Regions from separate parts of the Arthrobacter dokdonensis genome, predicted to be linked through region 1. Evidence: riboswitches for the same ligand, from Rfam matches in the RefSeq annotation. Region 1 holds a riboswitch; each other region holds the start of a gene.
What was found. A riboswitch is a leader RNA that binds a small molecule or an ion and turns the genes downstream of it on or off. The one in region 1 is predicted to bind thiamine pyrophosphate.

Region 1 (3,263 bases):
CGACGGAAACCTTTTCTTGACGGCCGCCTGCGCGGACAATCGCGTACACCACTGGGGAACTCACTTCTCTCGACGTTTATTACAAAGAATTATTGTGCCTCAACGCCGTGGACCTCAATGGAGTTCTACCATGGAGTGGCTGCCCTCAGAGTTGGCGTAAGCACCGAAGACCAAGAATACGCTAATTCCAGCCCCGGCCGCAAATGAGACTGGCTCCGCGCTACCGAAACGTAGGCATCGGGGTCGCTGCCCATCAGCCACGCCCGCTCAACGGAACCGTGCCCCATCACTCTAGCCGACATTTGGCGCAGACCGTGGGCTTCCCGGGCGTGGCGCGCAACTTTAAGCCGGCGCGGGCCAGTGGCGTTCGTCACGCTGCCCCTGCGGCCGGCCGGCCAGGCGCCGGCCGGTCAGGCGTAGAGCCGCGGCGCGTCAAAGAAATCCACTTCGTATTGCGCCGAGTTGCCAAAGGCCTCCCTCATGCGCTCCCGCTCCAGCGCGGAGCCCCGGCCCGCCGCGGCGTCGACGATTGCCACGGCCCGGGCCGCGGCCTCGGTGAAGGCGTCGTCCGCATACGTTTCCAGCCACTCACGGTATGGATGGACGCCCCCGTCCGTGCCGCCGTCGTGCTTCACAGCCCCTGCCGTCGGGCCGCCGCCCGCCCTCCTGAGTTCTGCCTTCCGGAGTTCGGCCGCCCGGTAGTCGGCATCGAGCACGCGGCCCACCTCGGCGTACAGCCAGTAGCACGGCAGTACGGCGGCGGCCACTTCGGCGTAGCTGCCCGAGAAGGCAACGGCCTGGAGGTGGTCCACATAGTGCTTGGTCACGGGCCCCTGCGTCACGTCCACCGGGTGCCGACTAAGCCACTCGCGATGGAGCGAGAGTTCCACGGCCAGGCAGTTCTGCGCGCCGGCGGCCCAGAAGCGCTGCTCGTCCTCGGTGGGGGCCAAGGCACTGGCACGGGCAAGCACGCGCGAATACGCGTTGAGGTACTGCGCGTCCTGGGCCAGGTAGTAGGCAAAGTGCCGGCTGTCGAGCGAACCGGCGGTGAGGTCCTTGATGAAGTCCAGCGCAAAAAGGGCTTCACGCTGGGGTGCGATGTCGGCCCACAGCGACCGGCTGAACGCGTCGGCGGCCGGCGGCCGGTTGGTCCACAGTTCGTGGAAGTGGTTGAGCGGCCCGTGCCCGTGCCCGAGGTCCAGCGCGTCCGCGGTGCGCAACGCCCCCGTCAGCCAGTCCTTGGCCCGCTTCACACTTTCGGGCCAGCTGCCGGTCTGTGCCTGCAGCGTGGCCAGCGCGGCGGACAGCGAACAGCCGGTGCCATGCGTGTTGGCGGTGTCCACGCGCGGCCCCGCGAAAACCTCCACCGACCCGTCCGGGCCCAGCAGCGCATCGGGGCATTCGTCCCCGTCCAGATGCCCGCCCTTGACCAGCACGGCGATGCCGTGGGCCAGGGCCAGCGCCTTGCCCTGCTGCAGCGCAGCCTCCCACGTCGCGGCCTGGGGCTCGCCCGCCAGGACGCCCAATTCGACGAGGTTGGGCGTGGCCAGATGGGCGTGGCGGAGCAGGCGGAGCAGCGCTTCCCGGGCGTTCCCGTCCATGAGGTCGTCACCGCTGGTCGCCACCATGACCGGGTCAAGCACGACGACGGGCGGCCGGGTTTTCGCCAGCCACTCCCCCACGGCGTCCATCACCCCGGCGTTGGCGAGCATGCCGATCTTGACCGCGTCGATCGTGATGTCCGCTGAGAGGCTGTCAAGCTGCCGGGCGAGGAAGTCGGCCGGTGGCACATGGACGCCCTGCACCCCCCGGGTGTTCTGTGCGGTCAGCGCCGTGATGGCGGCCATGGCATAGCCACCGTGGGCGGAGATGGCCTTGATGTCGGCCTGGATGCCGGCGCCTCCCGAGGGGTCCGAGCCGGCGATGCTGAGCACGTGCGGGGGCCGCGGCGCGCCGCCGGCACCCGCCGTCGGCTCCGCGGGCGGGAGGTGCCGGAGTGGTACGGGAGTGGCGGTGCTGTTCAAGGGGACATCCCTTCGCCGGTGCTGGCCGGACAGGTTCAACGGGTCTTTTCTCAGCCGGCCCTCCTGGCCTGGCACCCCGTGTCGCTCCCCACCCTAGCGCCGCCCCCGCCCGTTAAGGAAAACCGTGTGCCAGAAGGCGCCGTCCCACGACCGGATAGGGTCGATGGGACGTCACCTTCTGGCACACGGTTGAAGTCGGTGCTAGAGCTCCGAAGCCGGGACGCCGACGCCGAGCATGATGATCGGCGCCGCTTCCTTCGCGGCCGCGGCCTTCGGCTTGACGGCCGGCTGCGCGGCGCTGCTGTGCGCGGTGCCGCCCTGGCCGGCGGCGGTTTCCGAGGTGTCCACGCTCATGTCCGCCCCGCCTTGGGCGCTGCGGGCGCTGCGGTTGCGGCGCGGTCGGCGGGACCGCGGGCGGTCCGCTGCTTCACCGGCGTGCCCGTCGTGCGCGGCCTGGCTGGACGTCCCGCCGGTTCCCGCCGCGGGTTCCGTGCCGTGCACCTGGGCGGGGGCCGCCGGGTTCTTCGGTCCGGCCAGCTGGTCCAAGGCCTGCGACAGGCCCGCCAACGCGGCCGCCTGCTCGGCGCGGTGCGCCTCGTCGTCGTGCCTGTGGCCGCGTGGCAGGGCCACTGCCTCCCCGCCCAGCGTCACTGTGGCCGTGCTGCCCAGGCTGGTCGGCAGGGTTTCCAGCGCGGCGGATTCGCCGGCGTCGGCGTGTCCCGCACCGGTGTGTCCCGCGCCGGCGTGGCCCGCGTCAGTTTGTCCCGCGTCGGCGCGGCCTGCCTGCGGGCCCTCATGGTGCGCGGCAGCGGCGGCTGCGGCAATGCTGGCCAGCGCGGCGCGCGCCTGCGTGGCCTTTTGCAGCCGCTCGGCCTCCGTGGCCTCGTCAATGACGGGCGCCTCCACGTGGTCGTGCACGTCTTGGTGGTCGCCGTCCGGATGGGAACGGTTGCGGTTGCGCTTCCGTTCGCTGCGGGTGGAGCGGTTGGCGGTGCGTTCGGCCTCGCGGTGGTCGTTGCGGCCCGGCTGCGGATGGTGCTGCTCGGCGGCCACCGTGTGGACGCGGCGGTGCTCCACCGGGATTTCATGGGTGACCATGCCGCGCCCGGCGCAGGCCTCGCACTGCTCGCCAAACACTTCCAGCAGGCCGGTGCCCATGCGCTTTCGCGTCATCTGCACCAGGCCCAGGCTGGTGACCTCTGCCACCTGGTGCTTGGTCCTGTCGCGGCCCAGGCATTC
Region 2 (3,263 bases), 1.2 Mb from region 1:
GAAGTGCTGGCGTCCTGCGAAAAGGACCACGCGGTCGTGGCCGTCCAGGGCGAACAGCTGGTGGGTGCCGCCGTGGCCAGGGCTGCGCACGACCAGGGCTGGATCGTCTTCCTCTCCACCCTGCCGGCCTTCCGGGGGCAGGGGATCGGCACCTCCCTGTTGGCCGCCGTCGAAAACCGCATGGCGGCGCACGGGCTGAACAAGCTCTCCGCCCTCATGCCGGACACCGAAACCCGGGTGGAGGCGTTTACCAACCGCGGCTTTGTGGTGAAGAAGAACCTGCGCTACTTTGAACGCCGCATCCCCGTCCAGCGCGCCGAACTGGGTGCCTTGGAGGAGCTGGGCGGCCGGGTGCTCCCGCGCGACCTTTGGGACCGGGTGGCGGGCATGACGGCGGAAAAGGAGCTGCTGGAGCGCAGGCTGGTGCTGCCGCTGGCCGAGTCGGAGCTGGCGGAGGAGTTCGGGGTGGTGCCGCCGCGCGCGGTCGTGCTGTTCGGGCCTCCCGGGACGGGCAAGACCACCTTCGCCAAGGCCATCGCGTCGCGGCTTGAGTGGCCGTTTGTGGAAGTGTTCCCGTCGCGGCTCGCGGGGGACCCGGGCGGCCTGGCCGGCGCGCTGCGGCAGACGTTCCTGGACATCGCCGAGCTGGAGCACGCCGTCGTGTTTATCGACGAGGTCGAGGAGATCGCGTCGCAGCGCTCGGGGGAGCCGCCGTCGCCCATGCAGGGCGTCACCAACGAGCTGCTGAAGATCATCCCGGCGTTCCGCGACCAGCCCGGCCGGCTGCTCGTGTGCGCCACGAATTTCATCCGCTCGCTGGACTCGGCCTTCCTGCGCCACGGCCGCTTCGACTACGTCATCCCCATCGGGCTGCCGGACGCGGACGCCCGCGCGGCCATGTGGACGCGCTTCATCCCGGCCGCCGCCATGGGGCAGGTGGACGTTGACGGTCTGGTCGCGGCAAGCTCCGGGTTCTCCCCGGCGGACATCGAGTTTGCGGCCCGCAGCGCCTCCCAGCGCGCCCTGGAAAAGGCGGTGTACGACGGCGGTGCCCAGGCGGGCGGCCCCGTCACCGCCGACTACCTGGAGACCATTGCGGACACCAGGGCCACCGTCAGCGACGCCGTGGCCCAGGACTTTCTGGAGGACATCGAGGCGCTGGCGCGCACATGACGCGCCGCACGTAACAAGCCGGGCAATCTTCCCGGCCCGTTGGGTTCCGGGGTGCGGTTCGCCTAAACTCGCAGGCAGTGACACGGGGTGCCCTTCGCGGGGCTGAGAAACACACCCGTTGAACCTGATCTAGTTAGCACTAGCGAAGGGATGTCCTGCCGGTTGTCGGCGCCTGCCCTTGGGGGGCGGTGCACGGCCGTGCCCCATCTTTTCGCCTTGACCAAGGTGGAGAACCATGCAGTTGTCAGAACAAACAGTCCTCGTCACGGGTGCCGGCCGCGGCCTCGGAAACCACATTGCCCGGTCGTTCCTGGACGCCGGATGCCGGGTGGTGGCCAACTACCGCAACAGCGCCGCCGGCGCCCGGGAACTGGCCGCAACCGCCGGTGCGGAGCGGGCGCTCGCCGTGCAGGCCGACGTCACCGACCCGCAGGAGGTGGCGGCACTTTTCGCGGCTTCGGAGGCTCACTTTGGCACGGCCGTCACCACCGTGGTGAACAACGCGCTGGCCGACTTTTCCTTCAACGGCGATTCCCGCGCCACCGCCGGCGCCATTGCCTGGGCCGACTTTGACGCCCAGTTTTCCGGCAGTGTCCGCGGCGCGCTTAACACCACACAGGCGGCCCTGGCCGGCATGCGGGCGCAGGGCTTCGGCCGGATCGTGAACATCGGCACCAACCTGTTCCACAATCCCGTGGTGCCCTACCACGACTACACGGCGGCCAAGGCGGCGCTGCTGTCCCTGACGCGTACGCTCGCCGCGGACCTGGGCCCGGACAACATCAGCGTCAACATGGTCTCCGGGGGCCTGCTGCGCACCACGGACGCCAGCGCGGCCACGCCGGATGAGGTGTTTGACTACATTGCCGCAGCCACCCCGCTGCGAAGGGTCACGACGCCGGCCGAGCTCGCCGACGCCGTGCTGTTCTTCGCCTCGCCGTGGGCGCGTTCCGTGACGGGGCAGAACCTCATGGTCGACGGCGGGCTGGTGATGAACTGATGCCCGGCACGTCCACGCGCCAGCTGCACCTCAACGCGTTCCTGCACGGCTGCGGCCACCACGGCGCGGCCTGGCGGCTGCCCGGCTCGCCCATCGACGGGCTGGGCGACATCCGCTACTACGAACGGCTGGCCCGAACGGCCGAGCGGGGGCTCTTTGACGCCGTCTTCTTCGCCGACGGACAGTCCGCCGGCGATCCGGCCGCGGGGCCGTTGTGGCATCTGGAGCCGTTGACCATGCTGGCCGCGATTGCGCGGGCCACGGAGCGGATCGGGCTGGTCAGCACCGTGTCCTCCACGTTTTACAGCCCCTTCCACGCCGCCCGCATGCTGGCATCGCTGGACCACATCAGCGGCGGGCGGATCGGGGTGAACGTGGTGACCTCCATGTTCGACGCCGAGGCGCGCAACCACGGGATGCCTGCCCTGCCGCCGCACGCCGTGCGCTACGCGCGGGCGGCCGAATTCATTGAGGTGGCGAAGGGCCTGTGGGACTCCTGGGACGACGACGCGCTGCTCGCCGACAGGGCCGGCCGGTACGCCGATCCGGAAAGGATTCGCCCGGTGCTCCATTCGGGCCCGCACTTCAGCGTGGACGGCCCACTCAACGTGCCGCGATCGCCGCAGGGAAGCCCGGTGCTGTTCCAGGCCGGGGCCTCGGAGCCAGGACGCGAGCTGGCGGCGAAATACGCCGAGGGGATTTATGCCGTCGCCTACGACCTGCCCAGCGCACAGGCTTACTACAGCGACGTCAAACGCCGCGTGGCGGAGGCCGGGCGGGCCCCGGACGGGGTGGCCATCATGCCCGGCCTCGTCACCTACGTGGGAGTCACCGAGGAGGAGGCCCGGGCCAAGCAGGCGGAAGCCGACTCCTTCCTGCCGATAGAAGCCTCGCTGACCCAGCTGGGCCGCTTTGTCCAGCGGGACTGCAGCGGCTGGGAACTGGACGCGCCCGTGCCGGCCCTGGTGCCGGCGCGTGAATTCACGGGACCGCAGGGCCGCTACGCCACCATTGTGCGCATCATCGAGGCCGAACGGCCCACGGTCCGCCAGCTGCTGGGCCGGCTGGCCGCCGGCGGCGGCCACGCGAC
Region 3 (3,263 bases), 1.9 Mb from region 1:
CGTGCCGGGATCCAGGACATCGAGGCCCGGCTGATCCGCCTCATGGGCAGCCGCGAGGAACTGGCAGCACTTGCCGCTGAGGTTCGAGATCACGACGGGTCCGGCCGTTGAGGTTCGGGATCAGCCCCAGCCGCTCCCTCCCGACGACACCGCCCAAGGAGGCGCAGTGACAGGCTTGGAAATTGTCGTGGTGATTGCCGCCGTCGTGCTTGCCCTGGCCGCGGCCGGGACCATTTACCGCATCGCGGCGGGGCCTTCCCTACTGGACCGCGTGATTGCGGCGGATGTGCTGTTGGCGATTTTTGGTGCCGCCCTGGCGATGGAAATGGCGTTGACCCGGCATACAGACAACCTGGCGCTGCTGGTGGTGATCAGCGTGATCGGGTTCATCGGTTCCGTCACGGTGGCCAGATTTGTGGCGCACAGAAAGGAGGAGGCGTGATCATGGATGCCCTGCTGGACGTCCTGACGGCCATTTGCCTGCTGGGCGGGGCGCTGATGAGCCTGGCCGCGGCCATCGGGCTCCTGCGGTTTCCGGATCTGATGAGCCGCATGCACGCCGCCACGAAGCCGCAGGTGCTGGGGCTGTTCCTCATGCTGGCGGCGGTTGGGCTGCAGCTGCGCGCCTGGTCGCTGGTTCCCCTGCTGCTGGTGGCGTGGCTGTTCCAGCTGCTCACCGTGCCGGTGTCCGCCCACATGGTGGGCCGCGCTGGGTACCGCACCAAGCACCGCCGTCCGGAGCTGCTCAGCACGGACGAGCTCCACGACGTGGTGGCGGCGGTCGTGGAGGACCGCGACGAGGCCTAGACCTCGTCCGGGTGCTGCTGGAAGCGGGCGATGGCCTTCTGCGTGGTGCGGCTGGTCACGACCTGGATGATGGCGGCGACGGCGGAGGACACCAGGGCGAAGGCAAGGGCCGAGCGCATGCTGTTTTCGAGGTCGGCACCGTCCTTCGGCGGCTTGCGTCCGGTGCTTTTCTCCCAGGCGGTGTCCACGATCTTGCTGGCAACAAATCCAGCTCCCAGGCTCACCCCGGTGCTGAGCAGCTTGAACACGATATTCACAAAAACGCTCCTTGAAGTGCGGTGGTCCCGATGCGATGCGAAGGTTCCCTGCCAGCCTAACCGGTCAGCGGGAGCCCGTAACGGCATTCGCCGCGGTGCGGCGGCGCGGGTAGACTGAAGGCGCAATTCAACACGACAGGGGAGCGTCCCGTTCCATACCATGGAACAAGGCGCTGAGAGTGCGGTTCGCCGCAGACCCTCGAACCTGCTCCGGCTAGTACCGGCGAAGGGAGTCGAGTTCTCTTCGGTGCGCGGAAAGACCGCCGCACCGCCCCTCCTGCAAAGGAGGAAACATGAGCAAGTCAGTCGCGGGCAATTCCGCCAATCCCCGGACAGCACCTAAATCCACGTGGCGCGTGGTGGACATCGTGGTGGCTTCCGTCCTTTCCGTGGCCGTGGGCGTGATTTTCTGGCTGTGGTCCGCCGGTTACGGCTTCATCGCCGCCCTGACCGTCGCCTTCCCACCTCTGGGCGGGTTGTACGGCGGGGGCTGGCTGATCGCGGGAGTCATTGGCGCCCTGGTGATCCGCAAGCCCGGCGCCGCGCTCTACTGCGAGCTGGTGGCGGCCATTGTCGAGGCGCTGCTGGGCAACTCCTTCGGCCTGACCGTGATCTTCTCGGGCCTGGTCCAGGGCATCGGCTCGGAAGCCGCATTCGCCGTGTTCCGGTACCGCCGCTTTAGGCTGCCCGCGGCCCTGTTGGCAGGCGCGCTGGCCGGGGTGGCCATGGGCCTGAACGACACCCTGGTCTCCTACGTGACGTGGGCGCCGGTCTGGAAGCTCGTCTACATCGTGCTCGGCGCCGTCTCCGGCGCCGTCATTGCCGGCCTGCTGTCCTGGCTGGCCGTGCGCGGCCTCGCCCGCACCGGGGCCCTGGGCAACCTCCCGTCCCGCGGCGCCGCCACCGAACCGGTGGTGTAGCCGTGCGTGTTGCCGACCGGGGTGCCGTTGCCCCGGCGCGGATCAGCGCCCGGGGGTGGGGCTGGCAGCATTCGGGCCGCGCCGCCAAGGCCATCCACGACCTGGACCTGGAAATCGCGCCGGGGGAGCGGGTGCTGCTGCTGGGGCCTTCGGGCGCCGGGAAGTCCACGCTGCTCCACGCCCTGGCGGGCGTTCTTGGCGTCGACGAGGGTGCCGACGAGTTTGGCTCCCTGCTCATTGACGGCGCCCCCGTGGCGCAGGCCCGGGGCCGGACGGGTCTCATGCAGCAGGACCCGGATTCCCAGGTGGTGCTCTCCCGGATCGGCGACGACGTAGCCTTCGGCGCCGAAAACCTGTCCGTGCCGCGGGAGGAGATCTGGCGCCGCGTCCCTGCCGCGCTGGAGTCCGTGGGCCTGACGCTGCCGTTGGACCACCCCAGTTCAGCCCTGTCCGGCGGGCAGAAGCAGCGCCTGGGTCTGGCCGGCATGCTCGCCATGCGTCCCGGCCTGCTGCTGCTGGACGAACCCACCGCCAATCTGGACCCGGCCGGCGTCGTGGACGTGCGTGATGCCGTCCGCAACAGCCTGGATGAAACCGGCGCCACCCTGGTGGTGGTCGAACACCGGGTCTCCGTCTGGCTGGACGTGGTGGACCGGATAGTGGTGCTGGCCACCGAAGCCGCGGGGGAGCCCGGCGGCGTGCTGCTGGACGGGCCGCCCGCCACGGTCCTGGGCCAGGCGGCAGAGATGTTGTCGGCCGCCGGCGTGTGGGTCCCCGGGCGCGTGCCCGCCGTCCGTCCCCGTACCGCCATCCCCACGGCCGACGCCGGCCCCCGGCTGTTGCTGGAGGCCGGAGACCTGGCGGTGTCCCGCGTCAGGGGACGGCGAGGGCACCCTGCCGTGCCAGCCGCCGTCGTGCCTTCCGTGCGGATTCGCGCCGGGCAGGCGCTGAATGTGACGGGGCCCAACGGGGCCGGGAAGTCCACGCTTGCCCTGACGCTGGCAGGGCTGCTGCCCGCCGCGGGCGGACGGTTGGAGGCGGCGGAGGCGCTGTCCCGCGGGGCGGGCCCCGCGCCGCTGAAATGGCGCGGACGGGAGTTGATCAGCAGGATCGGCACCGTCTTCCAGGAGCCGGAACACCAATTTGTGACCGGCAGCGTGCGGGATGAACTCCTGTTTGCGCCAAGGCTGCTCGGGCACGGCGCGGACGGCGTGGAGGAGCTGCTGGAACGGCTCCGGCTCGGCCACGTGGCCGACGCCAACCCGTTTACCCTCTCGGG

Region 2: it holds a riboswitch for thiamine pyrophosphate, as region 1 does, so the genes downstream of both, DMB86_RS17530 (3-oxoacyl-ACP reductase) here and DMB86_RS12315 (bifunctional hydroxymethylpyrimidine kinase/phosphomethylpyrimidine kinase) in region 1, are expected to answer to the same signal.
Region 3: it holds a riboswitch for thiamine pyrophosphate, as region 1 does, so the genes downstream of both, DMB86_RS01290 (ECF transporter S component) here and DMB86_RS12315 (bifunctional hydroxymethylpyrimidine kinase/phosphomethylpyrimidine kinase) in region 1, are expected to answer to the same signal.

What each region holds. Positions count from the first base shown of each region.
Region 1 covers NZ_CP029642.1:2,760,877-2,764,139, forward strand. The annotation lists gene rplU (50S ribosomal protein L21) at 1-52, opposite strand, end outside; gene DMB86_RS12315 (bifunctional hydroxymethylpyrimidine kinase/phosphomethylpyrimidine kinase) at 411-2,024, opposite strand; TPP riboswitch at 2,015-2,113, opposite strand; gene DMB86_RS12320 (Rne/Rng family ribonuclease) at 2,226-3,263, opposite strand, start outside.
Region 2 covers NZ_CP029642.1:3,922,543-3,925,805, reverse strand. The annotation lists gene DMB86_RS17535 (ATP-binding protein) at 1-1,173, shown strand, start outside; TPP riboswitch at 1,247-1,341, shown strand; gene DMB86_RS17530 (3-oxoacyl-ACP reductase) at 1,409-2,173, shown strand; gene DMB86_RS17525 (LLM class flavin-dependent oxidoreductase) at 2,173-3,263, shown strand, end outside.
Region 3 covers NZ_CP029642.1:280,315-283,577, reverse strand. The annotation lists gene DMB86_RS01310 (Na+/H+ antiporter subunit E) at 1-111, shown strand, start outside; gene DMB86_RS01305 (monovalent cation/H+ antiporter complex subunit F) at 176-442, shown strand; gene mnhG (monovalent cation/H(+) antiporter subunit G) at 445-807, shown strand; gene DMB86_RS01295 (DUF4235 domain-containing protein) at 804-1,064, opposite strand; TPP riboswitch at 1,192-1,313, shown strand; gene DMB86_RS01290 (ECF transporter S component) at 1,358-1,984, shown strand; gene DMB86_RS01285 (ABC transporter ATP-binding protein) at 1,987-3,263, shown strand, end outside.